4 regions of the Candidatus Photobacterium acropomis genome follow, and region 1 is predicted to be linked to each of the others. Evidence: predicted binding sites of a transcription regulator. Region 1 holds the regulator's gene; each other region holds the start of a gene.
The links. The regulator PurR, encoded in region 1, represses purine synthesis genes. The targets are predictions, from matches to a motif close to TNANGNAAACGTTTNCNTNA.
Positions count from the first base shown of each region.

Region 2: the regulator PurR is predicted to act here: its motif matches at 4,278-4,297, upstream of purL (phosphoribosylformylglycinamidine synthase).
Region 3: the regulator PurR is predicted to act here: its motif matches at 4,460-4,479, upstream of Q7657_RS17920 (phosphoribosylaminoimidazolesuccinocarboxamide synthase).
Region 4: the regulator PurR is predicted to act here: its motif matches at 2,789-2,808, upstream of Q7657_RS01010 (NCS2 family permease).

Region 1 is NZ_CP131609.1:2,272,343-2,280,360, forward strand. It holds gene Q7657_RS17365 (ExbD/TolR family protein) at 1-369, shown strand, start outside; gene Q7657_RS17370 (heme/hemin ABC transporter substrate-binding protein) at 366-1,229, shown strand; gene Q7657_RS17375 (FecCD family ABC transporter permease) at 1,291-2,328, shown strand; gene Q7657_RS17380 (heme ABC transporter ATP-binding protein) at 2,325-3,191, shown strand; gene purR (HTH-type transcriptional repressor PurR) at 3,586-4,590, shown strand; cyclic di-GMP riboswitch class I at 4,768-4,856, shown strand; gene Q7657_RS17390 (TfoX/Sxy family DNA transformation protein) at 4,994-5,584, shown strand; gene Q7657_RS17395 (carboxymuconolactone decarboxylase family protein) at 6,039-6,644, shown strand; gene lpdA (dihydrolipoyl dehydrogenase) at 6,655-8,018, shown strand, end outside.
Region 2 is NZ_CP131609.1:1,230,718-1,238,735, forward strand. It holds gene Q7657_RS12730 (S-(hydroxymethyl)glutathione dehydrogenase/class III alcohol dehydrogenase) at 1-827, opposite strand, end outside; gene Q7657_RS12735 (LysR substrate-binding domain-containing protein) at 1,025-1,915, shown strand; gene tadA (tRNA adenosine(34) deaminase TadA) at 1,949-2,476, shown strand; gene mltF (membrane-bound lytic murein transglycosylase MltF) at 2,533-4,026, opposite strand; gene purL (phosphoribosylformylglycinamidine synthase) at 4,474-8,018, shown strand, end outside.
Region 3 is NZ_CP131609.1:2,385,131-2,393,148, reverse strand. It holds gene torA (trimethylamine-N-oxide reductase TorA) at 1-1,369, opposite strand, end outside; gene torC (pentaheme c-type cytochrome TorC) at 1,394-2,572, opposite strand; gene torE (trimethylamine N-oxide reductase system protein TorE) at 2,616-2,792, opposite strand; gene Q7657_RS17920 (phosphoribosylaminoimidazolesuccinocarboxamide synthase) at 3,241-4,344, opposite strand; gene Q7657_RS17915 (metal-dependent hydrolase) at 4,538-5,302, opposite strand; gene Q7657_RS17910 (DUF445 domain-containing protein) at 5,564-6,274, opposite strand; gene Q7657_RS17905 (ATP-dependent helicase) at 6,523-8,018, shown strand, end outside.
Region 4 is NZ_CP131608.1:221,504-229,521, forward strand. It holds gene Q7657_RS01005 (linear amide C-N hydrolase) at 111-1,196, opposite strand; gene Q7657_RS01010 (NCS2 family permease) at 1,359-2,726, opposite strand; gene Q7657_RS01015 (L-cysteine desulfidase family protein) at 3,220-4,515, shown strand; gene Q7657_RS01020 (SLC5/6 family protein) at 4,845-6,104, shown strand; gene Q7657_RS01025 (DMT family transporter) at 6,210-7,103, opposite strand; gene Q7657_RS01030 (SMR family transporter) at 7,393-7,722, opposite strand; gene Q7657_RS01035 (SMR family transporter) at 7,740-8,018, opposite strand, start outside.

The DNA.
Region 1 (8,018 bases):
ACACCTTTGCTCGATATTATATTCATTGTGATGGTGTTTTTACTGCTTACCGCTACGGTAAAAATTAAGTCGTTGGATGTCGATTTACCACAAACTGCCACTAAGACATTACAAACCACACAGGCTGATCCTATCGCCATTAATCTCGTTGCTAATGCGCCACATTGGGCGCTTCAGGGCGAGAAAATCAATGACTGGGACAGCTTTAAACAAGCGTTATTAACTGAAGTAAAAAACAACCCAAATAAACCTGTTGTGATCGGGGCAGATAAAACCGCCTCTGTTGAGCAAATGCTTAAACTGCTCGCGTTCTTACAAGAAAACAATATCAAAGCAACTCAGCTACTTATGGAAGAATCATCATCATGAAACGACGCACACTTTTAACCACATCTCTGCTGACGATCACATTAGGATTGAGTAGCTTTTCATACGCCAATGCAGATCCCAACACCAACAAAATCATCAGTGCAGGCGCGTCGATTACACAAATCATTGACGCTTTAAACGCACAAGATCAGCTAGTCGCCGTGGATCTCACCAGTAAAACACTCGTAGATAAATCTGTGCCTAAAGTAGGCTACCACCGCCAACTATCAGCAGAGAACCTGATGTCACTATCACCAACAAACGTCATTGGTTCAGATGAAATGGGGCCGCAAAGCACATTAGATTTACTTAAACAATCAGGCGTTAGTGTGGATGTCGTGAACTCAGGTGAAACCGTTCAAGATTTACTCCAACGTATCGATCAAATCGCCTCATTGACACACCATCAACAGCGTGCAGAGGTATTAAAAGAAAAACTGAATAAGCAGCTAAACGAGATTAAGCAGGCAACAACTAACATCAAAACCACTAAAAAAGTGCTGTTTTTGATGATCCATGATGGTCGACCAATCAATGTTGCAGGCAGTAATACCACGGCAGATAGCATTATCTCGTTAGCGGGTGCCGTGAATCCTGCAGCTGAATCAGTCAGCAATTACAAACCGATTTCTGCCGAAGCAATTGTAACCATGCAGCCAGATATCATTCTTTTGAGCACTCGTACTGCAAGTAAGATCAAAAGTATGAAAGATCTGGTTAAGCAAATGCCGCTCATTGCTGCAACACCAGCAGCTACCAATAACGCCTTGTTAACTATTAACGGTACAGCTTTAATTGGCGGTTTAGGGTTAGAAAGCGTGAATGAAGCATTAAGACTTAATCAAGTTATTTATCCTTAATCATCTATCTCAAAATAACGTCATATTCGATTAGTGCCTCATGTTTTAAGGTTGTTTTTTCATGTACGCAAAACGATTTTCAGCCCAACATATTTATATTTTAAGCATTGGCTTACTGGTGTTAGCAGGGCTTTCTTCTATTGTGATTGGCCCAATGGCAATCAGTTATAAACAAAGTCTACTTGCGCTGATACCTGGTGATCATCAACTGGCGCAACATGTCAGCTTAGTGATCCATCAAATACGTCTACCTCGCACCCTACTCTGCTTTGCCATTGGTGCAATTTTGGCGATTTGCGGCAGCGTACTGCAAGGGCTATTTCGTAATCCTCTTGCCGATCCCGGGATTATTGGTATTACAGGCGGTGCCGGATTAGGTGCAGCATTAGCCATTGTGTTATTTGCCCCACTTACTAACACTTTCCCACAGTTACTTAACTTTGCCATTGTGCCTGTGTTTGCGTTTATTGGCGGTGCAATTAGCACTGTCATGGTTTACCGCTTAGGCACAGATAAAAACGGCACATCAGTGATGATCATGCTATTAGCTGGGGTTGCGATTACCGCAATTTCAGCGGCAGGATTAGGCTTACTTAACTATATTGCTGATGATGAGGCACTGCGTGATTTATCACTGTGGTCAATGGGCTCACTGGCTGGTGCTACGTGGTCTGGGATCCTTCTTGCCTACTGTACTTTAGCGTTACTGTTTAACTACTGTTATCGCCATTGTAATAACTTGAATGCGTTCCTATTAGGTGAAGCAGAAGCCCGGCACATGGGCGTCAATACTCAGCACTTAAAGCGTAATCTTATTATTGTCTGTGCGGCAGGTGTCGGTATTACCGTGTCGATTTGTGGCCCTATCGGATTTATCGGTTTAGTCATCCCTCATGTCGGACGTATGCTAACAGGTCCAAATCATAAAACCTTATTGCCCATTTCAGCTCTATTAGGCGGTTTAATTTTATTAGTTGCAGATATGATCGCCCGTAGTGCTTTTTCACCACAAGAATTACCCGTTGGCATTATCACCGCTATTTTAGGTGCGCCTTTCTTTATCTATTTACTTAGCGCTCAAAAGAGGCACATTTCATGACAGCAACTGCCATTGATATTGATTTACTTAGTTCGAAAGAAAACAGTTCTCAAAATAACGCTTCTCTAAATACAAACAGCGTTATTCAAGCTAGAAATCTCAAACTCCGTTACGGCAATAAAGTCTTATTAGATGATCTGAATTTAGATATTCATTCAGGCGAGGTCACCGCCCTTTTAGGCCCCAATGGCGCAGGTAAAAGTACCTTATTAAAAGTGCTCTGTGGCGAAGTGACACCTGAATCTGGCGAGGTCTCTTTTTTCGGGCAACCACTGTCATCATGGGACAGAGCTACACTGGCTAAACATTTAGGCATACTGCCGCAACACAGTGCCCTTTCTTTTGCATTCACAGCAAAAGAAGTGGTGGAGTTAGGTGCAATTCCGTTACAGCTGACTTCACCACAGCTCAAATCAGTAACCAAAATGACAATGGATTATGTAGATGTCAAAAACCTTGCAAATAGGCTTTACCCGACACTTTCTGGCGGCGAAAAACAACGGATCCATTTCGCTCGGGTATTAACCCAATTAAGCCAAGCTGGTGAACATTGTATTTTGATGCTAGATGAACCAACCTCAGCTCTTGATTTGGCACATCAGCATCACACCTTACAAATCGCCAAGAACATGGCAATGCAAGGCGCTGCGGTTATTGTGGTATTACATGATTTAAACCTTGCAGCGCAATACACAGATCGGATGATTTTCCTAAAAGATGGGCAAATAAAAGCGGATGGAACACCGTCACAAGTGCTCACGGCAGAAGTTGTAGAATCGCTGTATGGTTGGCCTGTTACGGTGCATACCCACCCTAAAGAAAACTACCCTTATATTTTGTCAGCGAATCATCCTATTCTTTAATAACCAATCAGTTATTAATACTGTAAAAATGCGATAAAAATCGGATTAAGCGTGACAACGACCTACATTTTTATACTTTATCATCAATAATTTCACTCAAGATGAACAGAAAGATTGCACAACGCAAAACACACAGTAAAATGTGAGCGCAAGCGATTACACATGTAAAAGTTGTAATAAAAATTTCGATACACTAATGCCGCATTTATTGCGGCTTTAGTTGTTTAAGAGCGGTACTCTATAAAAACGGTGCCAAATTGAATAATTAAGTAGTTAATAATTAAAGAATTTCATATCTACTAGTCTCTCAACTAGCCATCTACTACGTAATTAATCAATTGGGTACCACAACCTTTTGTCAGATCTCTATCTGACCATAATTAGAAGAATAAATATGGCAACCATTAAAGACGTTGCACGTATGGCAGGTGTATCAACCACAACTGTGTCACACGTGATCAATAAAACACGCTTTGTTGCAGAAGCAACACAGAAAAAAGTGCTGGCTGCGGTAGACGAGCTTAACTACGCACCAAGTGCTGTAGCGCGAAGCTTAAAATGTAATACAACTCGTACCATTGGTATGTTGGTAACAAAATCAACTAACCCATTCTTTGCTGAAGTTGTACATGGCGTTGAAGAATACTGTTACGGCGCAGGCTATACCCTGATCCTATGTAACACAGAAGGTAATCTTGAAAAGCAACGTGACTACCTACGCATGCTGGCAGAAAAGCGTGTTGATGGCTTACTAGTAATGTGTAGCGATCTTGATCAGAAGCTACTTGAACTACTAGAGCGTCAGAACGATCTTCCAATGGTTATCATGGACTGGGGTCCAGAACGTCCTCACACTGACAACATTCAAGATAACGCTGAAGATGGTGGCTACATTGCGACTAAACACTTCATCGATAACGGCCATAAGAAAATTGGCTGTCTATCTGGTCAAGCTGATAAGTCTACTTGTCATGAGCGCCTAAAAGGTTTCCGTAAAGCTATGGCAGAAGCGGACTTAAGCGTTAATGAAGATTGGCTACTTGAAGGTGACTTCGAATGTGAATCTGCTGTAGAAGCAGCGAAGAAATTTATCGCAATGAAAGATCGCCCTACTGCTATCTTCTGTTTCAACGATATCATGGCAATGGCAATGATCAGTACATTCCAGCAAGCAGGTCTACGTATTCCTGATGATATCTCTATCATTGGTTACGATAACATTGACCTTGCACCGTACTTTGCTCCACCGCTAACGACCATCCACCAGCCTAAGCGTCGTTTAGGTAAAACAGCGGTGGAAATTTTGCTAGATCGTGTTAAAGACAAGAATCACGCTCGTCAAACTTTTGAAATGACGCCTGAGCTTGTTGCGAGAAAGTCTGTTAAAGATCTCAACTAACAAGATTGACCTTGGTAAGTCATGAAAAAGCCGATAAGTTTAACTTGTTGGCTTTTTTTTACTTTTTTAAAAAAGATTTATGCTCACCACAAGATAAGAACAATTACCTGAAGCAGTATCACATTTTTGAGGACTTGGATTTAATATTAAAACTAATATTTAATATAACTTTATATAGTCACGAACAGGCAAATTAATTGAAAGATTAAGACGCAAAACCTCCGGCCTAACAATTATTATTAATTCACGGTAGCGGGGTTACCGAAGGATTATAATTAGTCTCGCCAATATAATGACGATTATTTTAACAATATATTGACAAGCCTATTATGAAGATTGATTAATCTAATTCCTCGCTCTTGATGTTTAGGTGACACTCATATTTATTTCACCGAGTAGAAGCATGGATAAACCAATATTAAAAGATTCATTAAAATTATTTGACCATTTTGGATCTGTGAAATCACGGTCGATGTTTGGCGGTTTTGGCATTTTTGCTGGTGATACAATGTTTGCATTAGTTGTAAATGATAAACTTCATTTACGCGCAAACGCTGAAACCGAAAAGGAATTCAAAAAAGCAGGTCTTGAGCCTTACGTTTATAAGAAACGTGGCTTCCCTGTTGTAACCAAGCACTACGCAATACCTGATAATTGGTGGGACGAACCTGAAAAGATCGTTGCGCAAGGTCGGTATTCATTGGATGCAGCAGAAAAAGACAAGCAAGAAAAGGAGAGTTGCGTACCTGACCGTATAAAGGACTTACCAAACCTACGGTTATCAAACGAAAGAATGCTTAAAAAAGCAGGCATAGAGACTATCGAACAACTTCAAGCTGCTGGTGCTTTAGGTGCATACCAAGCGCTACAAAAAGCGCAAAACAGTCCACTTAGTCTTGAATTACTATGGGCGCTAGAAGGTGCAATAAGTGGTCAACATTGGTCTGTTATTCCTGAGCAACGTCGAAACGAATTATTATCAGCCCTTTCTTAATAAATCTACTTCGACAATTCTATTTAACTTAGAAATAAAAGATGTTCATTCTTTTATTTCTAAGTATACCTACTAAATATATATTTAGAATAATACCTAACCAGACTACTCTATTTTATATCTTTTAATACATAAAGCTCATAATAAGAACTAGCAAAATAACGCACCTAGAAGTAATTAATAACTTCTTGTTTTATATCAATGCTAAAACATAAATATTTAATTTTGTTTTTTATAACGTCAAATATTTAACGCTTTATTAATCTCGCATCACATTTATCGCTATTTACAATATCCTCCTCGCCTTTTATTTTCTTCACCATTGGTTTTATTTTCGCCAACTGATTGGCGAAAAAGCCATAATTCTTAGTAAATGAAATACAATACATACAGTTAAGGTCTACATGTATACCCTAGCAACTCGCTTTTTAGGTATCTGTTTTAAGGAATGGCTGTGCGTATCTCAATCAAGAAAATCGACTCTCTCTGGGTAAAACCCTTGCTATGGCTCCAAGCTCGACATTATGGGCAAGTGCTAAACCCAGCTAAGCTTTGGGGCCGCAAACCTGTACTGTTTTGGTTAGTCGCAGGATTTTTCGGTTTTCTCGATCGCAAAAAATCCCCTATCCAAGCTGTGATACGCTCGCTGATCTGTGTTCGTGTGTCACAACTCAATGACTGTGCATTCTGTGTTGATGCTAACGGTATGAAGTTGGCAGAGCGTTGTGATTCTGAAGAAAAAATCAAAGCATTGGCGAATTGGCAACACTCTGATTTATTTACGGAGCAAGAACGCGCTGTGCTTGCCTACACGGAAGCCATGACCATTACAGGGCAACGTGTTACTGATGAGATGCTTAATGCGCTCCAGCAGTGGTACAGCAGCGATGACATCATAGAGATCACCGCATTAGTCAGTTTCCAAAACCTATCCGCTAAATTTAACACCGCTTTGGACGTGCCAGAGCAAGGCTTCTGTACTCTGCCAATTAAACCCAATGATGTTGCGGCTAACCAAGAGCAAGACAAATCACAAGCTGATACTCAGCAAAACAAATAAGGTGAGAGACATGGATAAGAAAAAGCTCGCTTTACTCATCGTGATTGTTAGCCTGATTGCAAGCTGGATCCATTTCGATCTCGGGCAATACCTCACGCTTGATTTTATCAAGCAGGAGCAATCTGCCCTACAAACGAAAATTCAAAGCCAGCCAATCGTGGCTTATGTGTCGTACTTTGCTATTTACGTTCTAGCGACTGCCTTATCCTTACCGGGTGCCGCCATTTTAACCTTGCTAGCAGCCGCTATTTTTGGTTTCTGGCCTAGCCTGATCATTGTCTCATTTGCCAGCACTATTGGTGCAACCTTAGCATTTCTCTCAAGCCGATTTATTCTACGTGACTGGGTACAACAGCGTTTTGGCTATCGCTTAAAAACCATTAACCAAGGGATCGAGAAAGAAGGCGAATTTTATCTCCTAACGCTGCGCTTGATCCCTGTGTTTCCGTTTTTCCTGATCAACCTATTGATGGGTTTAACTCCCATTAAAACGCGTACCTTTTATCTAATAAGCCAGTTAGGCATGTTACCTGCTACGGCTATTTTCATTAATGCTGGTACTCAACTCAGTAATATTGAATCACTGCGTGGAATTGTTTCTACCCCAGTATTGCTATCGTTAGCTCTACTCGGCACGTTTCCTCTGATTGCCAAGTTCATTGTCAACGCTGTAAAACGCCAAAAGGTTTACCAAGACTTTCAAAAACCTCACTCATTTGATCAAAACCTAGTCGTCATTGGTGCAGGTGCTGGCGGTTTGGTTAGCTCATATATTGCTGCCGCAGTGAAAGCTGAAGTGACCTTGATTGAACGCCATAAAATGGGTGGCGATTGCTTAAATACTGGTTGTGTACCCTCTAAAGCCTTAATTCGTGCCGCCCACAGTGCTCATGAAATCCAACAAGCGAAACAGTTAGGCATTAACGCCAACATTGAAGCTATCGATTTCAAAGCCGTTATGCAGCGAGTACATCACGTTATTGCCGATATCGAACCGCATGACTCTATTGAGCGATACACCAAGCTAGGCGTGAACTGTATTCAAGGTGATGCCACTATCATTTCCCCTTGGCAAGTGAAAGTGAACGATACGATCATCACGACACGTAACATCATTATTGCTACAGGTGCTTCGCCGCTATTACCAAACATTACAGGGTTAAAAGATGTTGATCCGCTCACTTCCGACACCTTATGGCAACTAGAACAACAGCCGAAAAAACTGCTTATTCTTGGCGGTGGTCCTATTGGTTGCGAATTAGCACAAGCGTTCAATCGTTTAGGTACGTCTGTTACCTTGGTTGAAATGGCTGAGCAATTACTCAATCGTGAAGATAACGATGCGGCTTGTGTTATTCGCAATAAACTCACTGA
Region 2 (8,018 bases), 1.0 Mb from region 1:
CGCATCACGTTTACGTTACCGATACATTCGAATGAGTAGTCAACACCACCGTCAGTCATCTCAACGATCACTTCTTGGATTGGTTTGTCGAATTTCATTGGGTTGATACAATCAGTTGCACCTAGTTTACGTGCTAATTCGAATTTCTCTTCGTTGATATCAACAGCAATGATGCGGCTTGCTTTAGCCATTGTTGCACCAATGATAGCTGCTAGACCGATACCACCAAGACCGAATACAGCAACAGTGCTACCTTCTTCAACTTTAGCAGTGTTTAGTACCGCACCCATACCTGTTGTTACACCACAACCTAGTAGACATACTTCTTCTAGCGGTGCTTCTTTGCTGATTTTCGCTAGTGAAATCTCAGGAAGAACCGTGTACTCAGAGAAAGTTGAACAACCCATGTAGTGGAAGATAGGTTGACCATCTTTGTAGAAACGCGTTGTGCCGTCTGGCATTAGGCCTTTACCTTGTGTCTCACGTACCGCTTGACATAGGTTTGTTTTACCAGACTTACAGTATTTACATTCACCACATTCTGCAGTGTAAAGTGGGATAACGTGATCACCAACTTCTAGACCTGTTACACCTTCACCAACCATTTCAACAATACCGCCGCCTTCGTGACCAAGGATTGCTGGGAAGATACCTTCTGGATCGTCGCCTGATAGAGTGAATGCGTCAGTGTGACATACGCCAGTAGCAATGATGCGAACTAACACTTCACCTTTACGAGGAAGCATTACATCAACTTCTTCGATTGATAGTGGTTGGTTTGGACCCCATGCAACAGCTGCTTTTGATTTGATAAATTTGTCAGTCATTATTTTTCTCTTCTAATTTTTGCTACGTCGTTTTATATCTGCGTAGTGATTAATTCGGTGGAATCGAAAATTTCTCTCTCTCGATTCGATGGAGACTATTGTATTTATTTCTGGATAAATGATAATTAGGTTAAGTTGCAAATAACTTTTACCTAGCGGTAATAATGTTTGTTGGTATCAAAGTGTAGGTAAGTAAGATGTTCCAATGGGAAGGCGTGACTGAGTTTGTTGCGGTAGCTGAGACAGAAAGCTTTACAGCAGCATCGAAACGATTAGGCATTTCAACGGCGCAAGTGAGTCGACAAGTCAGTGCGTTAGAAAATCGATTGAATACGAAACTGTTCTACCGTACGACCAGAAAGGTATCGTTGACGGAAGAAGGCAGTGTCTATTACCAACATTGTCGTCAGGTATTAGATGGTTTAGAAGAAGCAGAGCGCGCACTGAGTAACTTGCGTGGCACACCTCAAGGCTTAATTAAGTTAACAGCACCTGTGACGTACGGCGAAAAATACATCATGCCGTTGGTGAACGACTTTATGCTGCAATACCCAGAGCTTGAAGTGAATATTGATTTAACCAACCGTCAGGTCGATCTCGTTGAAGGTAGCTTTGACTTGGCAATCCGTCTTGGTCGTTTAACCAGTTCATCTATGATGGCTAAGCGTTTAACCACGCGTACTATGTATGTGTGTGCTTCGCCTGCGTATTTAGCAAAATTTGGTGTACCGCATTCTCTCTCTGAATTACGTCATCATAATTGTTTGATTGGTAACCTCGACCATTGGCGTTTCCAAGAATCAGGTAAAGAGAAAAGTGTTCGTGTGTCGGGTAACTTAAATTGTAATAGTGGTTATGGCTTACGTGATGCGGTACTCAAAGGGATCGGTATTGCGCAATTACCTGACTATTATATTGATAAAGACTTAGACTCAGGTGCGATTGTGCCGATCTTGACGAATTACCAAGAGCCAGAAGAAGGTATTTGGGCGTTATATCCACATAACCGCCACTTATCACCAAAGGTACGTATGCTGGTAGACTTCTTAGCAGAAGAGTTACCTAAAATTAGTCATTATGACGTGTAAGTAGAACAGTAAACGTAATCGAAAGTATAAGTAATGACGATTCAAATAGAGCACAATGACGAATTCTTTATGCGTCGTGCAATGGAATTAGCCACTAAAGCTGAAGAAGAAGGCGAAGTGCCTGTTGGGGCGGTGGTTGTTCATAATGGTCAGGTTGTCGGTGAAGGCTGGAACCGATCGATTGGACAACATGATGCAACCGCCCATGCTGAGATCATGGCATTGCGCCAAGCGGGTAAAGTGCTAGAAAATTACCGCTTATTAGATACTACCGTATATGTCACTTTAGAGCCTTGCCCTATGTGTGCCGGTGCTATGGTACATAGCCGAGTAGGGAAAGTGGTGTATGGCGCAGACGATCTAAAAACAGGCGCTGCAGGTAGTACTATGAACTTACTCAGTTATGAAGGTGTGAATCATCATGTTGGGTTAGTGTCTGGTGTCTTAGCGGATGAATGTCGAGCACAACTGCAAGCGTTCTTTAAACGTCGTCGAGCAGAGAAAAAGGCAGCGAAGCAATTAGCTAAACAGCAAGCTGAAAATAATGACTCAATTGAGTAAGCCGCTCTTATCTAGATAAAGAAAAGCTCAGATTTAATCTGAGCTTTTTTGTGTCTTTATTCTGAGGTTGTGGCAGCAACAGCACCGGAGGTTGTCGATTCGGCACTTGAGACTTTCTTCGATGTCTGTGCCGCTGCTGATGGTTTAGATTGTTGGGTAATCGGTGCGGTGATGGTTTGTAAGCCATCCACAATCTCTACATCATCACCATCATGGGCATTACTATGGGTTTGTTCAAAACCAATGATGCTTTGATAGTAACGACGAATACCTTCAACATAGTTCACCGCTTCCGTACCACGGGCATAACCGTAACGGGTTTGGGTGTAATACTTACGCTGCTGTAATAATGGTAAACGCTGTTTAACATCAGCCCATGTATCAGGGTTGCCGTTTTGCGCTTTAGTTAAGCGGCGGGCATCCATCATATGTCCAAAGCCAATATTATAAGAGGCAAGGGCAAACCACACTTTCTCATGGCTATTGATACTGTCAGGAACACGAGCGATCATCTTACGTAGATACTCTGTACCACCTCGGATACTTTGCTCTGGATCTAAACGATCAGTCACGCCAACAGATTTCGCTGTTGGATTAGTGAGCATCATCATGCCGCGAACCCCTGTTGGAGATACCGCTTGTGGGTTCCAGTGAGATTCTTGATACGCTAATGCTGCAATTAAACGCCAGTCAAACTCATTGGCATACTTCTTAAATAGCCCTTGCCATTTAGGTAGTTTGTCATCCAAAGCGCGTAAGAAGGCACGGGTATCAACGTAGTCAAATTGCTCTACATGACCAAAGTATTTTTCTTCTAATTGCGCTAACTCACCGGTTTGCTTTAAATGACCAAAAAACTCGATCAATAACGCATACAGGCTATCGTTGTTGCTGTCTTTAACAAACCAGCTAATTGGTTCATCTTCTGTAAGCTCAAGTGCAATGGCAATTTCTGGGTGAGTACGCTGCAATAGTGCAACATCGACAGAATCTGCAACCGTGTAATCAAGCTCACCATTGGCCACTTTACGGAGTAGATCGTCAATATCGGTTTCTTTGATCGATTGCCAAGTCAGATTGGGGTATTTCTTTTTCAGCTCTTCCAATTGACGTTCATGACTAGAGCTAGCGACGACCGCTAAAGAACGGTGAGTGTTAGCGAGCTCTTCTAGATCACGGGGACGACGTTTGCCTTTTTTATACACCACCACTTGGCTCGCGTAATAATAAGCAGGCGCTGGGTGGAAGCCATCAAGACGTTGAGGCGTTACGGTTAAGCCCGCAGCCACAATATCGACATCACCGTTTTTAAGTGCAGGGAATAAGCCTGATAGGGTAAACATGGTTTGCATTTCCAGTTTTACACCTAATTCTTTGGCAAAACGCTGTGCTAGCTCGTAATCAAGCCCGGTTGGGCCATCTGCACCAATATAATAGGACAGTTGATTGTTTAATGTCCCTACACGTAATACACCGCTTTCGCGAATGCGCTCTAAAGCATCTTGTGGTTTATCTTGCCACTGGCAACCACTTAACAGCAGAGTAAACATCAGCGATATAACTAAACGGTACATCTTGGTAAGAGAGTGGAGATATATCAACAACACAGACCTATTCTAAAAATGAGCTGCCATTTATATCAAAGAGGAAGAAACCGGAAAAGCCGAACCGGAAACTTGAGTGTGATAATTCATGGATTGATACAAAAAAACGAACATCAATTGATTTATCGGTTATTTTTTGCTCAAAAAATCATGTTAATGTCAAAATTACTGATAATTTGCTGATGATTGAAAAAAAAACACGCAAACGGTTGCGTCAGGTGTTACGTCACAAAAAAAAATCCCTTATACTGCGCAGGTGCTAAAGCTTTAACTCGTGAATGAGTTAAAAAACAGGGATGAGTAAGAGGTGACATTGACGTAATTCAGCCAACATTTGTTGGGGATTAGGCCAATATCACTTTTCTTTAACTGCTAATCGAGAGACGTTTGCACATGGAAATTTTGCGTGGTTCACCCGCTCTGTCTGAGTTTCGCGTTAATAAGCTACTAGAGCGTTGTCGTGAATTCGATCTGCCTGTGTCAGGTATTTATGCTGAGTTTATGCACTTTGCTGATGTATCTGCTGCCCTTACTGCTGATGAGCATAGCAAACTAGCGAGTCTTCTTACTTACGGTCCAACGATTGCAGAGCATGAGCCATGCGGTACGTTGTTACTGGTTACACCTCGTCCAGGAACCATTTCTCCTTGGTCTTCAAAATCGACTGATATTGCACGTAACTGTGGCTTACAAAGCATTAAACGTCTTGAGCGTGGTACGGCATATTACATCCAATCAAGCAGTGCACTTTCTGCCGCACAATTAGAGCAAGTTAAAGCCTTAATTCATGACCGAATGATGGAAGTGGTCATGGATCAATTTGAATCGGCTGTTGCTTTATTTAAGCAAGCAGAGCCAGCGCCTGTGAAAAGTGTTGATATTCTTGCTGGTGGCCGTAAAGCCCTTGAAGATGCCAATATCACTCTTGGTTTAGCATTAGCAGAAGATGAAATTGACTACTTAGTAGAAAACTTCACTAAGCTTGGCCGTAATCCAAATGACATTGAATTAATGATGTTTGCCCAAGCGAACTCTGAGCACTGTCGTCATAAAATCTTTAATGCAGATTGGACAATTGACGGTGTTGCGCAAGAAAAATCATTGTTCAAGATGATCAAAAACACCTACGAGAAAAACCATGACTACGTATTGTCAGCATACAAAGACAATGCAGCAGTAATGGAAGGCTCTAAAGTAGGGCGTTTCTTCCCAGATCCTGACTCTCGTCAATACAACTACCACCATGAAGATACCCATATCTTAATGAAGGTGGAAACTCACAACCACCCAACTGCCATTTCGCCATGGCCGGGCGCATCAACAGGCTCTGGTGGTGAGATCCGTGATGAAGGCGCAACGGGTATTGGCGGTAAACCAAAAGCAGGTTTAGTTGGTTTTACGGTATCTAACCTAAAAGTACCGGGCTTTGAGCAGCCTTGGGAAACCGATTTTGGTAAGCCTGAGCGTATTGTGACAGCACTTGATATCATGCTTGAAGGTCCACTTGGTGGCGCGGCATTTAATAATGAGTTTGGTCGTCCAAACCTATTAGGCTACTTCCGTACTTACGAAGAAAAAGTGACTTCTCATGCAGGTGAAGAGATCCGTGGTTACCATAAGCCGATCATGATCGCTGGTGGTATGGGTAATATTCGTGCTGAACACGTACAGAAAAAAGAAATTCCAGTTGGAGCGAAGCTAATCGTGTTGGGTGGCCCTGCAATGAATATTGGTCTTGGTGGTGGTGCTGCATCATCAATGGCATCGGGTCAATCGGCAGAAGATTTAGATTTTGCATCTGTACAGCGTGAAAACCCAGAAATGGAGCGTCGCTGTCAGGAAGTGATCGACCGTTGTTGGCAAATGGGTGACGCCAACCCAATCGCCTTTATTCACGATGTAGGTGCGGGCGGTATTTCAAACGCATTACCTGAGCTTGTTGATGATGGTGAGCGTGGCGGTAAATTCCAATTACGTGATGTGCCGAACGATGAACCAGGTATGAGCCCACTAGAGATTTGGTGTAACGAGTCTCAAGAGCGTTATGTATTAGCGGTAGCCGCTGAGAACATGGCTGCGTTTGACGCAATTTGTAAGCGTGAGCGTGCACCGTATGCGGTTGTAGGTGAAGCAACAGAAGAGCGTCACTTAACCCTAGAAGATAGTCATTTCGACAATACGCCAATTGATATGCCTATGGATATCTTATTGGGTAAAGCGCCGAAGATGCACCGTGATGTGAAATCACAAAAAGTTGAAGGTCAGGCTATTGATCGTAGTGGCATTGATCTAGCTGAAGCAACCCAACGTATCCTACGCTTGCCTGCTGTTGCTGAGAAAACCTTCCTTATTACTATTGGCGATCGCACGGTAACAGGTTTAGTTGCACGTGATCAGATGGTCGGCCCTTGGCAGGTACCTGTTGCTAACTGTGCGGTAACAGCAGCAAGTTATGACAGCTACCACGGTGAAGCAATGGCAATGGGTGAGCGTACACCTGTAGCACTGCTTGATTTTGGCGCTTCGGCTCGTCTAGCGGTAGGCGAGGCGGTAACGAATATTGCTTGTAGTGATATTGGTGATATGAAGCGTATTAACCTATCTGCTAACTGGATGTCACCAGCAGGTCACCCAGGTGAAGATGCAGGTTTATATGAAGCCGTGAAAGCTGTCGGTGAAGAGCTATGTCCTGCGCTAGGTCTAACTATTCCAGTTGGTAAAGACTCAATGTCAATGAAGACCAAGTGGCAACAAGACGGTGAAGAGAAAGAAGTGACGTCACCATTATCGCTGATCATCACTGCATTTGGTCGTGTTGAAGATGTTCGTAAAACTGTGACACCTCAGCTGCGCACAGATAAAGGTGATACAAGCCTGTTATTAGTTGATTTAGGGTGTGGTAAAAACCGCCTAGGTGCAACGGCACTGGCGCAGGTTTACAAACAACTTGGTGATAAGCCAGCAGATGTTGATAGCCCTGAATTACTAAAAGGCTTCTTCTACGCAATGCAATCTCTAGTACGTGATGAAAAACTACTGGCGTACCACGACCGTGGTGATGGTGGTTTATATGTAACGTTAGCGGAAATGGCATTTGCAGGCCACACGGGGGTTGAAGTTGATATCAATACAAGCGGTGAAGATGCCATTGATGATGTGCTAGCAAGCCTATTTAATGAAGAGTTAGGCGCTGTTATTCAAGTACGTACTGATGATCTTGATTTGGTTCAGTCGGTACTGGCTGCGAATGGTCTTGAAGCATGTAGTCATGTAATTGGTACCGTAGTTGAAGAAGATGTGGTGCGTATCTGGAATGGTAACGATTTAGTACTAGAGCAAAACCGTACCGAACTTCGTGCTGTATGGGCTGAAACTACTTACCAAATGCAAGCGATGCGTGATAACCCAGCGGGTGCATTACAAGAGTTTGAAGCGAAGAAAGATACCCAAGATCCAGGTCTAAATGTGAAGCTAACATTTGATATTAATGAAGATGTCGCGGCTCCATTTATTGCTCCTGCTATTAACCTTGGCGCGAAACCACAAATGGCGATTTTACGTGAGCAAGGGGTTAACTCTCACGTTGAAATGGCGGCAGCATTTGACCGTGCCGGCTTTGATGCGAAAGATGTTCACATGAGTGACATTCTAGCGGGTAACGTGAAACTTGATGGTTTCAACGGTTTAGTTGCATGTGGTGGTTTCTCATACGGTGACGTATTAGGTGCAGGTGAAGGTTGGGCGAAATCAATCCTGTTTAACAACATGGCACGTGATCAGTTTGAAGCTTTCTTTAATCGTAACGATACCTTAGCGTTAGGTGTGTGTAATGGTTGTCAGATGATGTCTAACCTACGCGACTTAATTCCAGGTGCTGATTTATGGCCGCGTTTCGTCCGCAATGAATCAGAGCGTTTTGAAGCACGCTTTAGCTTAGT
Region 3 (8,018 bases), 110 kb from region 1:
ATTTAATTTCTTTACCCGGCTCTAGAATACAGTCAACGAAACGCGCAACAGGGATAGTACGGCTGTAACCGTTAAAGTCGTTGTTATCCCACTTAGGTTTTTGACCTTCGTCTACGTTACGTGGGAAACCACCCGGTGCAGCAAAGCCCGTTGATGGTACACCGATACCTGAGTAGTGGTGACCGTAGGAGATACCACCGCCCGGTAGGCCGATTTGTCCAACCATTGCAGCAATAACCGCACCCATCCAGTAAGGCTGCTCACCGTGCTCTTGACGCTGAATACACCAACCGAACAAGATCTGAGTACGCTCTTTAACCAGCATACGAGCAAATTCTTTGATTTGTTCTGCTGGAACACCACAGATTGGAGCTGCCCATTCAGGTGTTTTCTCAACTTTGTCTTTGGTTTCGCCTTTCACATAACCAATGAACTCGTCAAAGCCCAAACAGTACATCTTGATGAACTCTTTATCGTAAAGGTTCTCGGTGTACAGGGTATGAGCAACACCTAACATGAACGGCACATCAGTTTGTGGGTTGATGTATAAGTGCTTGTTGTTTAGGTAACGTTGAGTCTTGTTTTTAACTGGATCGACAGAGATCACGTTGATCTCACCGTTAGCCACTTTCTCTTTTAGTTGTGCTAGGTAAGGGAAAGATTCGTGTGTTTCACAGTTCCAACCCACCTGCAGGTTTTTCACAGGATCGTTCGCCCATAGGATAACGTTCTTCGAGTTATCTAGGATTTCAGACCATGAAGTACCTTGTGCGTACACTTCAGTAGAACCTAGCACGTAAGGCATGATGGTTTGACCCGCCCCCGTTGAGTAGTCACCTACTTTAGTGATGTAGTTACCATGCATACCTACTGCACGTTGCATGTGGCTAGTACAGCTGTGGAATTGACCTGTTTGACGCCAGCCAGTTTGACCTGCGTGAATTGCCCATGGACCGTAGTCTTTTTGCATGCGCTCAAGTTCACGGTAGAACAGATCTAACGCTTCGTCCCAAGTCACACGTACAAAACGGTTATTACCACGAGTTTCGCCGCTGAATTTGTTTTTCTTCAACCAATCTAGACGCACCATTGGGTAGCGAACACGAGAAGGGTTGTAGATCACACCTTTGATGCCTTTTAGCATCTCGGTTGGGTTCTTATCGATCTCAATCGCTTCGATTTCTTGCACTTTACCCGCATAGATGTGGGCGCGGAATGCGCCCCAGTGTGAGCCAGAGAAACGCCACGTGCCTTGACCGATAGTGTCATCCGCAAACACTTTTGATGATGCAAGTAGGCTAGGGCCAATCACAGAAGCAGCACTAGTTGTTGCAATGCCTTTAAGGAAACTTCTTCTTGATACAGACATATTAATTCTTTACTCCATCAATACTTAGTGTTGTGCTTCAGAGAAGTCAGAAGAGTGCTTCTGAAGGTACTTACGTACAACTGCTTCACTGTCACGGTCAAAGTTAACAAACGCTAACATACCGTCGAACATGCCCGGCCAAGTATTGGCATCGAAGTGGTTCTCAGCAGGTTGGGTATGACATACAGAACAGTTAGTGGTATATGCGGTTTTCGCTTTTTCCCAAACTGGTGTGATGTCGTTTACAAGAGAATCCTTCGGCATCCAAACAGTTGCTGTTACGCGCTGCCAAGGAAGGCCTGTTAGATCGTCAACTTTTTCTTCGTACTTGCTAACAACTTTGTCGTTTTGTGCAGATTCTTTCAGTAGTGAAGCCACAGGGATGTTCATACCGAAATCTTCTTGGATCACACGGCCGTAACCCTTATCTTTACGCCAGCCTGCAATTTCAACTTCAACGGCGTTGTCGGTTTCATCAATCACTTTTACGCCAGATGCAGGGTTAAGTAGACCTGCTTCCACTTTAAGATCTTTATCTTCGTACACAGGAAGGAAACGTACGCTGTAAACTTCTTCACCTTTGTTGTATGACGTGTTGTGAGAAAGTTGTACCAGCTCTGAAATCATACCGCCGCTTGTGTCCATGTCTTTTGGTAAGTGGTGAGCAATACCTTTGTGACAATCTACACAGCTTTGATCACGCTCTGCAGCGTTCTTCATTTGAACACGCGCAACAGGAGACATCTTATTGAAGTCCATGCCTTTGTAATCGTGACAGTCGCGACATTCTTGTGAGCCGTTTGCTTTGAAACGCTCCCACTCGTGCTGTGCTAGCACAATACGACGTTCTTCAAATTTCTCAGGAGTATCGATAAAGCCTGCCATGTGGGCAAAGACTTCTTTACTTGCTTGAATTTTACGGGCGATTTTATCTGTCCAATCATGTGGAACGTGACAATCAGGACACGTTGCACGAACACCTGAACGGTTTTTATCGTGGATTGTGTTTGCATATTCAGGCGCAACGTTTTCAGCGTGACAGCCGACACAGAATTCTTCAGTGTTTGTTGCTTCTAGTGCGGTATTAAAGCCACCCCAGAAAATAACACCAGCAATAAAGCCACCAAGGGTTAGGACACCTAGACTAATATGAACGCTTGGGCGTGATAGGGTCTGCCAAGCTCTAGCTAAAAATGATTTCATTATTAATTCTCTTTAAAAGGATGCTCACGGTAATTAGTAGGGATTAACCGCCATGCCCTGGTGGACCAAAAACAAATAGTTGTAGCATCCAAACGGTGAAGCCGTAGCCGCCGACAAAAATGACGCTGAGAATAGGAAACAAAAAGATGACAATAAAAAGGAACATCTTCCATTCTCGGCTACGTGTTTGCTTGGTTTCTTGATCAGTCACACTGGTCATAGAACCTCCTGTTTTGTAAAAAATGAGTAGATATAAATATTTTTATTAAATCTATTTATATAACGATCATAAAGTAACCGTCATACATAATTCAATTAATACTTTATGGTTATGCTTATGTTTTGAAGGGTTTTTTGATTTTAAACGAATACATTAATAGCAAATATTGATATAAATATAAATATTATAAAATATAAAAATATATTAATAGTGTCAACGTGGGAATAGGGTTGGTTGATTGTGGTAATTGTTTTATTAGTTGGGTGATTGTAATCAAATACAACAAAACAAGTATCAATTAGAGCAATAAAATAATACAAGTAGGGAAGAAAGAATAATCAAAATTATTATAGGTTGTTTAAATATGAACAATATTAATGGTTGGAAAGAATAAAAAACAGGCATTTTATGGCCTGTTTTTTATGTTGAAGAAAAGACGTTGAAGTGATTAGTCGATTAATTGATATTGATTGCGCAAAATCTCGATAATTTCAGCTTTTGGATTTTGGCTTAGTTTGATTTGTTCACCGGTGATTTTTTCAGCTATCCCAGTATAAACTTTAGAGATCTGCATCAGTACGTCTTGTGGTAACTCGTTATCACGAGCAAGAGCGAAACGTTCTTCCATACGATCTTTATTTAATAAGATATCAGGATCAGGGAAAGTGTTTAGCAGCACTTGGCGGAAATCTTCTTTCGAGTTCTCGACGATTTGTCCGTCACGGTAAGCAGCACCATCCCAAATACGTGAAGAATCAGGTGTACCTACTTCATCCATATAAATTAGCTTTTCAGTGCCACTTGCATCTGTGACGTATCCGAACTCGAATTTGGTATCGACAAAGATTTGATCGAGGTTTGCGAGCGCGTCGCTGATCACGTTAAAGCCTTCAGCTAATAGCTTTTCGTATTGCGCAATATCATCAGTATTACGGAAGTTAAATGCAGCGTAATTATTAACGAGATCATCGCGGGTGACATTGACATCATCAGCCTCAGGAACATTAGGAATGCCTTTTAGAATACCTTTGGTTGATGGCGTCATTAGTAGCTCAGGCAGTTTTTGATCTTTCTCTAACCCTTCTGGCAGTTCGATACCACAGAAGTTACGCTCACCTTTGCTGTAAGCTCGCCACATTGAGCCTGTGATGTATTGACGGCAAATGGCTTCAACCATCACAGGTTTGGCTTTTTGGACGATCCAAACAAACGGGTGGGGAATATCTAAGATATGGCTATCAGCCAAGCCGTTGTCTTTAAATAGCTTAAACCAGTGATTTGAAATGGCGTTCAGTGCAGCGCCTTTACCCGGCACACCTTTTAAGCCACCTTCGCCATGCCAAATACAATCGAATGCAGAGATACGATCACTGATCACCATAATGGCTAATGGTGCATCAGGTTGGACATTGTAGCCTTTTTCCTTAATCAAACGTCGACTGTCAGCTTCAGTCAGCCAGTAAACAGAGCGTACTTTACCGCTGTGTACAGGCTTATCAGTACGGATTGGGAGATCATCATTAACAGCTAAAACTTGATCGGCAAGGCTCATCGTGAAAATCCTATTCAAATGATTACGCAGAAATGCAGAGTTTTTGCCATAAGAACATATGGCTAAACATCATCGTAGACGCATCATACAAGGTTATAGAATTGACTGCCAGAGAAAAAGCAAACGTTTGCATCGTGATTTTAAAGCATAAAAAAGGCGATATTCATTAAGATGATTATCGCCGAAGGTTGTTCTAGAACAGCTTATGAATAGTGCTCAATTTCTGTGGGGCTTGATGAATAAAATGATTCACCCATACTTCTATATCTGACCAATTAAACCACGCTGGGCTAAATTTAAAATGATGCCAGTTACTCAAAATATGCAGCGTTTTGTGGTAGGACGGGGCAGTGGAAAAGAGTAAGACGATAGCAACAATTTGCGCCAAACTAATCAGAGGGTTAGCAAATGAGAAAGGCTTTAAAGCAGTGCCGAAGGATTTCTTTAAACGCTGGTTGGATAAATCCACACTGTAAATTTCATCAAGCATTAGATGAACTAAGCCCCCAAATAGAACAAAACCACCGGTAAGCCAGCTAGTCTCCGCAGTATGACCAATAATAGAGCTCACATGTACACAGCACAGAGAGATCAGTAATACAAAGGCAATGGAATGGCAGCAGCCGCGGTGAACGGTACGACGCTCAAATACTGCTTTGCCCATGTAACGAATAGTAATGAATAAAGCTGCGGTATAAAGCAGCAGTTCTAGCATAGTGACTTGGGTATAAATATGACTGATCAAGATGAAACAACAAAAGCCAGCCAAAATATTAAATAAGGCTTTCATTGATGTGGAGTGATCTGAGTCGATGTCAGGCAATAAGCCACCAATGGTGCCTAGAAAGGTCATCCATATCGCCATTGAAGGCGTAATGTGATCAGCCGAAAGAAAGGCGGTGGCGGTTAAACCACTAGCAACGGCTGCAACACTGAAATGAGTAGAAAAGTTTGCCAAGGAAGAAGAGTCCAACTGGGTATTTATACAGTTGTATTTATCATTTTTCGGTCATAATTTTCAACCAATATCACATTTTTAGTATGTAATTGATGTTTTTTCGGATAAATAACCATCGAACACGAGCAGTTGTCTGTCTTTATAGAAATAGAGTGGGAAATGGCGTGTCTCTACATCCAAACAATGTATCCAAGAAAAAGCCTTGCTTGAATGTATGCAATTCAAGCAAGGCTTTATTATGGGTATAAAGTGAAGTATCAGTTAGCCAGCTATAAGGGCTGAGATAATACCGATCAAACCACCAAAAACACCGCCCCAAATCACTAGCCAACCTAAATGCTCGCTGATCATTTTTTGGACCATTTCTTTCACCATTTTAGGTGTTAGTTCGTTTAGGCGTTGATCGATGATCTCTTCAATGGTGCCTTCAATATCATGCAGAGATTCTGGTGCTGCGAGTTGATCTTTGAGTGCCGCTTTGAAGTTATCTTGTTGGCTAATATCTGTCACAGCACTTTGCATTTTTTCAATGAAGGGTTCACGTAACGGTTGTAAGGCTTCTGCACCACCCATCATTGTAAGCATGCCACCAAACTGTGAATTCATGATCACATCTAATAGTGAATCATACGCTGGGGCAAAATCGATTTTTTCAATCACAGGTTGAAGGTTTAAGTTCGTTGCGCCAGCCATCTCTTTGTTAAGAAAACGACTGATGTTTTCTTGGGTGAAGAACTGCTCCATCATCAGGTTTTTAATAGCAGATTTAAACTCTTCAAAACGTGCGGGAATAACACCTGAGCCGTATAAGCCAGGCACTTTCTCAAATAGCATATGGATAGCTAACCAGTTGGTTAAAGCACCAGAGAAAGCGAATAGACCACAGTACAAGATCACTTGTTGGTTTGTAATATAACCAATGAGCAGCAAAATCAGTGAAATAAGGTTGGTGAGGAAACTTTTGTTATTCATAGCAGGTTTGTTCTCAGTGTGGATCACACAGAATATGTTTTAAAAAGAGGTAAGCCCAAGATATGGCTAATTGGGCGAGATTCTAGCAATTGAAGTGGGGGAATACTACCGTTTGTCGGTCAAGATAATAGTGCAATAGCAATTGGTTACTATTGAGTGCTGTATATATCACCAGCAATGAATTTAAACCTGATCCGGTACTTGCTATACTCGCCCATTCACTTTTCTACCATCATGTGGTGCATGTCATGACAAGCTTTACTGCTGAACAAACGGCTTTTATCAATCACCAAACTGGCAATGCACTTTGTGTTGCGGGGGCGGGGACAGGTAAAACCACCACCTTGGTAGGATTAGTTGAAAATAAATTAACCACAATTGCACCACAGAATATGTTGGTGCTGATGTTCAACCGTGATATTCGCACTGATTTTAAAGCTAAACTTGAGCGCAATGGCATTGGTGCCAATGTCCCAGTACATACTTTTCATAGCTTTTGTTATCAGTTATTACGCCAGTCTGGTTATTTGGCTGAAACGGGCTATCAGGTTGATTTTAATAATGGGGATAGTGATAAGGCGATTGCAAAACAATTGCTGCGTCAAATGGCTGCGAACGAAAAGTCTTACCAAAAACAGCAGACGTTTAAAGATCCTCGCACTATTGAATTATTGATGAGCTTCATTGGCTTGGTGAAAGCGCATATGCTGCCACCGAAAGAAGTGTTTGAATTGTCTGATATCAGTGATGAATACCATTTCATTATTGAAGCCTATTGGAATTTTGAAACCATTCGTAAAGAGCGTAAGCAGTTGTTCTTTGATGATTGGTTGGTGGAAACCGTTAATGTACTTAGCAACAATGACGCTTTACGTGCCCACTATCATCAGCAGATTCAGTTTATGGTGGTTGATGAGTTTCAAGATATTAATACCGCACAATACCGTTTATTAAAGCTGTTATTAGGCCCTCAAGCACAGCTTGTTGCTGTTGGCGATGTGGATCAGTGTATCTACAAATGGCGTGGTAGTGCGCCGCAGTTTATGCTTAATTTTGAGCAAGATTTTGCGCCAGCGAAAACCTATAGTTTGTCGCATACTTTCCGTTTTGGTCATAGTCTAGCACTCGCTGCGAGTCATTTAATTGCCAATAACAAACAACGTTTCCATGATTTTCAGACCATTTCTCATCAGTCTGTGAATGATACCCCTGTTGAGGTGATCGGCACCGCCCGTCAAGTAGGGGAAATTGCCCAATCCATTGCTGAATTTATTGAGCAAGGTGGTGATGCTTCTGATGTGGCGATTTTGGTTCGTCGCTGGTCACAAACCATGTTATTTGAATTGGCGTTCTTAACTAAGAATATTCCGTTTTATATGCCTGTGGGCTCGGTGCTTTCTAATAGCCGAGAAGTAAAGTTGCTGATGGATGTAATGCGTTTTGCAACGGGACGCTATAACCAATTACAGCCGTTTGAAAAAGCGGCATTAGTGTTTAACTTAATGTCGTTTCCTCACTGTTATGTGCCGAATGCTAATTTACGTCCATTGTGTGATGAGCTGGCGAATACCCCCATAGAACAGTGGTTAAACGTGGTAAGCAAAACAGAGAAGGTACAACCCAATTTAAATCTTGATAACTTTACAGCACGCGTCGAATTATTGATGACGCTACGCCGCAAAGGTAGCTTTAAAGCGTTAGATGTTTACCGTCAATATCGTCGTGATAGCGAGTTGGATAATTG
Region 4 (8,018 bases), on a different contig from region 1:
CTCTAACCAATTTTTTCCAAAAATGAGTTAGCAATTCAAATCACTCATCCACCAGCCACAAAAAAGGGCAGAAAACTCTGCCCTTTTGTTTATTTCAACCTGTGCCTGAATTACTTCACAACCACATCTTGGTAAGAGAACTTACCGTTATCTAGCGGCTGCTTGTGCTCAGTTTTCGCATTGAAATCTAGCTTAGATAAATCCACACGGCGGATAGTGCTGTCGTGCATGGTTTTGTAGAACAACAAACCATTGCCTTGATCTATAACCGATGTCCACTGTGTCGCACTTGGTAGATCTGGAATGTGCGACTTATCGTTAAACTCACTACCAATTGGAATATCGAAGTTGTTCAGAATATGGAACGCTTGCGATACCGCCTCTTGTGAAGTTTTCATCACAGGGGCACTATTTACATAGAATGCCGCACGAACAAAGCGTGATGGTGGTGAAATGTCACCCGGTAGACCAACAAAGTTAGAACCCACACCAAACGATTGTGCTTCTACACCATTAATTTTCTGCGGAGCACTGATACCCGGATGCAAATTAATGTAGTTGTTTAGGTTCGTTACTTGCCAGTTGTAGTCTGGCGAGTTGGTTAGCACTTTAGCGGTGTTCTTATGAATGTTGATTTTGCCGTGATCCATAATTTCGATAACAATGCTGTTGCCTTGCTTATCAGAAACACGCCAGTGTGCCGTTGGCGAAGGATTACCTTGCTCATCAAAATACACTGTTACAATCTTGATTTTGCTTAGTGCCGCTTCAACTTCTGCCACTGTTGAGTATTGGCTTAACATCCAGCGAACAAAGTCCATATCTGTGATGTTATTGGCAGTGTTTTTCGGATCGTATTTCGCAAGAGAGCCGTAACCACGGAAGTAGAACAGACCTGCTGTTAAACCTTTCTCGTTAATACCTTCCGCAATGAAGCGATCATCACTTACTGAAATACCAGCAAAACCGTATTTGCTCTTCCATGTTAGACCTTGCTTTTGATCTGGCATGGTAGCGGTGTAGCTATAATCGCGTGGAGACACAATTAGCTTACTGTTTAGATCGCTATGACCCCACTCGATAGTACGAGCTTGGATATGATCATTGCCTGTTGTACCCAGTGTAATACCCGTACATGCATTGGCTGCAGTGCTGAAGCAAGATGCGAACAACAGTGTTAATAAAGTCTTTTTCATAAATACGCCTGTGAATGTAAACGCATACAATAATATGAACCGATGATAGTACATTTTGGCAGATAAAAAACAATGTTTTTTCAGCTTTTATGTATAAAAAAACCCACAAAGCGTGGGTTTTTAATTATTTATTCAGTATAGACGGAAATATCTAAGGTTCGATTAAATCGCCCAGCCACCAGCGTAGAATACGACTAGCGCAATCGCAATTAATACTGTACCGATATTGAGCTTTTTCACTTCACCAGAGATAAGGCGACCCACCACTAGTGCAGCAAAGCCAAGCATGATACCTGTTACGATATTACAGGTAAGCACGATAAACACGGCGCACAATAGACCAGATAACGCATCAACAGAATCTTCCATATCTAGCTTGCTTACGTTACTTAGCATCAATAGACCAACATACATAAGTGCAGGTGCTGTTGCGTAAGCAGGGACTAGGTAGCTAAGCGGTGCTAAGAACAACATAAACAGGAACAATACGCCAACCGTTGTTGCGGTTAAGCCTGTTTTACCGCCAGCTGCTGTACCTGCTGCTGATTCAATATAAACTGCGGCTGGTGAGCCACCAACGAAACCTGCAAAGATGCTACTTACTGAGTCTGCGGTTAGGGCTTTACCACCACTGATGATATGACCACGCTCGTTAAGTAAGTTCGCTTGTCCTGCAACGGCGCGAATAGTACCTGTTGCATCGAAAATAGCAGTCATTACCAATGCCAGTACCGTTGGTAAAATCACTGGGTTTAATGCGCCCATGATATCCATTGAGCCCAGTAGCGATTCACCATCTTGACCGAATGTTGGCAGTGCGAAGAAACCGTGGAACGTCACTTTTGGATCGAAGATTAAGCCGATTATAGAAATGGCAATGATCACCAATAAAATGCCACCCGGTACACGACGCTTTTCTAAACCTAAAATTGCCGCTAGACCCAAAATCGACATGATCACAGGAAATGCAGTGAAATCACCAAACGCAACAGGTAAACCTTCGGCTGGGTTTTTGATCACAAGGCCAACACCGTTAGCTGCGATCAATAGTAAAAACAGACCAATACCAATGCCTGTACCGTGTGCAATGCCGTTTGGCATGTTCTTCATGATCCAAGTACGTACACCTGTTACGGTGATCACGGTAAACACTACACCCATTAAGAACACTGCGCCCAAGGCAACTGGAATGCTCACCCCTTGCCCTAATACAAGGCTAAATGCAGTAAAGGCCGTTAATGAAATCGCACAGCCAATGGCCATAGGTAAACGTGCCCATAAGCCCATTAATAATGAACCAAATGCTGCTACCAAACAGGTCGCAATAAAAACAGCGCCCTGATTAAACCCTGCCGCACCTAACATGCTTGGCACCACAATCACGGAATACACCATGGCTAAAAAGGTGGTTAAACCTGCAATCACTTCCTGTTTAACATTGCTACCACGAGCAGAAATTTCAAAGTAACGATCCAGTTTACTTTGAGGCTCAGAATGAGATGGGCGTTGATGTGTGCTGTCAGCAGACATGGTAAATTCCTATTTAATCTATGTAACGATGCTTTTTTCAGCTAAAAACGTCTGAGGCTATGCAACGCAAACGTTTTCCTTTTCATCAAAAATAAAAGGCTGATGTTTCCATCAACCTTATTTTTGCGCGGCGATCATACCTATAAACCCCTATCTTGCGCTACCGATAAATCATATTTCTTATTTAAAAACGTATGTTTCTTACAATCTCGACATAAAAACATACAAATTAAAGATAGCTCCTTGCGAAAACCATCACTACAAAATATGTGATATCGCTTGCAAAGGCACTTTTTTAGGTTCAAATGGGAGAAAACCTTTCTCTTTCTAGCTCAATTTGACCCGAAATTGGCAATTTTTTTCTTCGATATCGAGCGTATATTTGCCTCGTTTTCCATACCCTTATTAATAAAAGGGATAAAGGACAACACCTGCTTTCTATTTCTTCTTTTGGTCTTATTTTTTCTCCTGTTGGAGTGTAAAGGTGGTTGTGATGAGAACGGATCTTTGGCCTGCATTTATTAACGTGATCAAACGTGATGTGGTTCCTGCATTAGGTTGTACCGAACCTGTTTCTGTGGCGCTTGCCGCAGCTATCGCGATGGAGCAATTTCCATCACAAGATCGCACCATCACTCACATTGAAGTGAAAGTATCACCAAATCTAATGAAAAACGGCATGGGAGTAATGGTACCGGGCACTGGCATGGCAGGTTTAGCCATCGCAGCTGCAATTGGTGCCCTAGCAGGTAACAGCCAAGCACAATTAGAAGTATTAAAAGACATTACCGACAGCGATGTTGAACAAGCTAAATCGTTATTAAATGCCAACAAAGTAAGTGTTGGTGTGGCAGATGTCAGCAACATTCTTTATGCCCAAGTGAGTATCTACAGCCAAGATCACTGCGCTATGGTGACGATTGCTGATACTCATACCCAAGTATTAGCCATTGAGCTTGATGGCATTACGACGTTCCGAGCACAGCCGCAAACCAAGCAAGCTGACGACAACCATCACAATCCTTTTATTGATACGTGTGCGCAAGATGTATTTGATTTTGCCACCCAAGCACCGCTTGACGATATTGCGTTTATTGAACAAGCCTTCGAGCTTAACGATGCGCTATCGCATGAAGGGTTAAACAGCAAATACGGGTTAGAAATTGGCGCAACGTTCCAGCGCAATGTTGATCGTGGTTTACTCTCTGGCGGTCTATTAACGGATGTTTTACGCCGTACTGCTGCCGCTTCTGATGCGCGTATGGGCGGTGCAATGAAGCCTGCGATGAGTAACTCTGGCTCTGGTAACCAAGGTATTGCCGCGACCATGCCTGTGGTTGTGGTTGCTGATTTTATTAACGCTGATCGCGAACATTTAATTCGAGCCTTGATGCTGTCTCATCTAATGGCGATTTATATTAAGAGTCATCAAAACAAGTTATCGGCATTGTGCGGTGCAACCACGGCATCAATGGGTGCGGTATCAGGTATTACATGGCTATTAGGTGGTAACTTTGAACAGATCAGTGCCGCGATTTGTAGCATGATCGGTGATATTACGGGCATCATTTGTGATGGTGCAAAAGCAAGCTGTGCGATGAAAGTCTCTTCTGCAGCAGGCTCGGCGGTGAAATCGGCATTAATGGCATTAGATGGTATTCGAGTTACAGGCTGTGAAGGCATTGTGGCGGATGATGTTGATAGCACTATTCGTAACTTGTCAGCACTAGCGAATGGGGCGATGACCCATACTGATGTTCAAATCCTTGATATCATGGTTAATAAGTAATCATTCTTCACACCACCAGCGTTTGATAGCTCGCTGGTGGTACTTTCCTGCAATTAAATAGCTTTTCTTTTTTCTTCTGAAAAAGAGTAAGTTTTCCTCCTTGTTAGTTACTAAAAACAAAACAATCATTAAAAGCAGGAAATTACCTGTTCTATATCTTTTTAAGAGATATGTTATTACTTTTAGTTATTTAGGAAATATAACACCAGATCCATAATCCGATCATTCGCTGTCAGCATAACAATGATTATAAGCTGGGATATATGACTAAATCTGAAGTAGACACCACCCTCTCTGATAAAGAACGTCCTCTCTATCAACAAGCCAACATGACACCTCAACAATGGAAAGCTGCCACTAAGTTCGACAGTGTTGATATTGGTTGGATTGTAATGAGCATCGGTATGGCAATTGGCGCTGGGATTGTTTTTCTCCCTGTGCAAGTTGGCGTAATGGGCCTATGGGTCTTTTTGCTGTCTTCTGTCATTGGCTACCCTGCCATGTATTTGTTTCAGAAACTCTTTATCAATACTCTTGCTGAATCAAAAAAATGTACCGACTACCCTGGGGTGATCAGTGGTTATCTTGGTAAAAACTGGGGTATCGCCTTAGGCATTTTATATTTCATCATGCTAGTGATTTGGGTATTGGTGTACTCCCTTGCCATTACCAATGACAGTGCCTCTTATTTACATACCTTTGGGGTAACCGAGAGCCGTTTAAACCACAATATTTTCTATGGCTTAGCGTTGATCTGCTTGCTGAGTTACATCGGCTCGAAAAGTGAAAAGTTCCTATTTAAGATCTCAGGCTTTATGGCAGTTACCGTGATTGCTTTAGTCGCTGTGATGGGCGTACTGCTGATCCCACAATGGGATTTTGGCAACATTACCTCAATGGGAGACTGGGGCAAGATGATCAAAGATGCGATCATCACCTTACCATTTACCCTCACCTCGATTTTGTTTATTCAATCATTAAGCCCAATGGTGATTTCATACCGTTCACATGAAAAATCCATTGAAGTGGCGCGTTATAAAGCCTCACGTGCGATGACCATTGCCTTTAGTATTTTGTTTGTGGTGGTGTTCTTCTTTGCAGTGTCGTTTACCTTTGCTATCAGCCAAACGGAAGCCCAACATGCCATGAAAGAGAATATCTCGGCATTGGCAATGATTGCTCACTACTTCCCGGGTAGCTGGGCAACGATTGTGGGTATCGTGATCAACATCTTTGCGGTCGTGACGTCGTTCTTTGGGGTGTTCTTGGCGTTTAAAGAAGCGTGTAAAGGGCTGGCAATGAACATTCTTGAACGCAAGTATGCCCATGAAGAAATCAATACAGAGCTAGTAAATAAACTGACGACGGTATTTATTATTCTGATCGCATGGACGGCAGTGGCATTGAATCTACCGATCTTATCGTTCACTTCTATTTGTTCGCCAATCTTCGGCATCGTTGGCTGTTTGATCCCAGCATACTTGGTGTACAAGGTGCCAACATTGAACAAATACAAAGGCACAGCGACCTACTTGATCATTATTACTGGTATTTTACTCTGTATCTCACCATTGTTAGCTTTCCTTTAATGGTTCAAGTTAACTCTCTGACGTAAAAATCAGACATAAAAAAACGCCGTTGTACACAGCTTGAATAAGCTTGAGTACAACGGCGTTTTTATATCAACTTAGAGCTTAAGCAGGGGTCATTGCCACTTTCGCTTTCTTCGCCTTAATGCGTTTCTGAGCCAGTGCCACACCAGTTAACACCATGATGCCACCAATGTAATGGTAAGACTCTAATTGCTCGTTGAGCATTACACTCGCAATGCCTGCTGCCATAATTGGCAATAGGTTCATGAACATCGCTGTGCGATCGGCACCTAAACGTTCAATTGATAGCATCCATAACCAAGGCGCAATCACTGATGCAAGCAATGCAGCATAAGCGATCAGCGGTACAGCAGGTGCGGTGATTGCCATACGATCGCTACTAAGTAGTAGTGGCGTTAGCATGATGACCGCAAATAGACACTGCACGTATACCGATTTCCACGTCGAGAACGGCATTTTCCAACGCTTTAGTAGCACGCAGTATAGTGCATAAACTAACGCTGCGATCAGCATTAAGAAGTCACCTTGCTTGATACCTTGCGACACTAAACTTTCTACATGACCGTGACTTAGCATCAACACTAAACCACTCAGTGATAGCACTGCACCAACTAAGGCAAACGGTGATAAACGCTGCCCTAATAACGGTACGCTCAAGAACATGCTGATCAAAGGCACTAATGAAATGATCAGCGCAATATTCGTTGCCGTGGTTGTCGCTGCTGCGAAGTAACCTAACGATTGGTTTAGCACCATGCCTAATAAACCAAGGAATGCTAATTTCGCTAGATAAGGTTTAATCACCGCACGATCACGCCAAACAGATTTAGCAACAAAAGGAGTTAACATGACTAATGCGAAGAACCAGCGATAAAACGATATTGCGCCGGGATCAATGACACTGAATGCCATCTTGTTGACAATGGCGTTCCCTGCCCATATTGCAACGGTAATTAAGGGTAATAGATAGAACATTGTCTGCCTTTCTCAAATTATTCTAGTCCAGATACCTACATCTGAATCATTAACGAGGCTATTCTGTCACGTCTTTTAAGATACATATATCTCTGATCGGACATCATAACTCTTTTGTCGGACATATTAATCAGCACTGAAAGCAAGGCTATTTCAGCCATTCGAGCAGAACATGTTGAATTTCAGCGAGTAATGCTTTTTCCCAATATTCAGCGCAGAGAAAGGCAGCAAAAAGCCCAATGGATTAAATATCGCATTGGGCTTTCTTTATATATTTTTGAAAGACGCATTACGCTGTTTTCATCACAATCACCGCAGCGATCACCACTGCAATCCCGACCCAACCGATAGGCTTAAGTTTTTGCTTAAACAGTAGCGAGCCACCTATCGCCGTACCTAAAATACCAATCGCTCCCCATGACGCATACGCTACCGCTAAGTCGATCTCTTTCACCGCTTGCGCTAACAGGGTAAATGCCAACATGACTAGCACAATGGCAGTAATGCCCCAGCGTTTACGGCTAAAACCGTTTGATCGGGTTAATGCCATGTTCGCTAAAATATCGACAAACGCAGCAAGGACAACAAAACCAAATGATAATGTGAAAAATTGACTCATTTTATTGCCTCCTGTTGTTATGCCGACACGCTGGTGGGCGAATGACTTTTGTTATCGTTATGGCTTTCACCGAGTGTCACTAATACGATCCCGACGGTTGCCATCGCTAAACCAATCAGCTCTTGCGTATTTAACTGTGCATCAAACACAAACACTGAAACCATTGTAATAAGCGCAATACCTAGCCCTTCCCAAACCGCATAGGCCACACCAATAGCGATCTTTTTCGCTGCCAATGATAAGAAGAAATACGACACACAAATCAGTGCATACATCACCCAGTAACCCCAATTTCC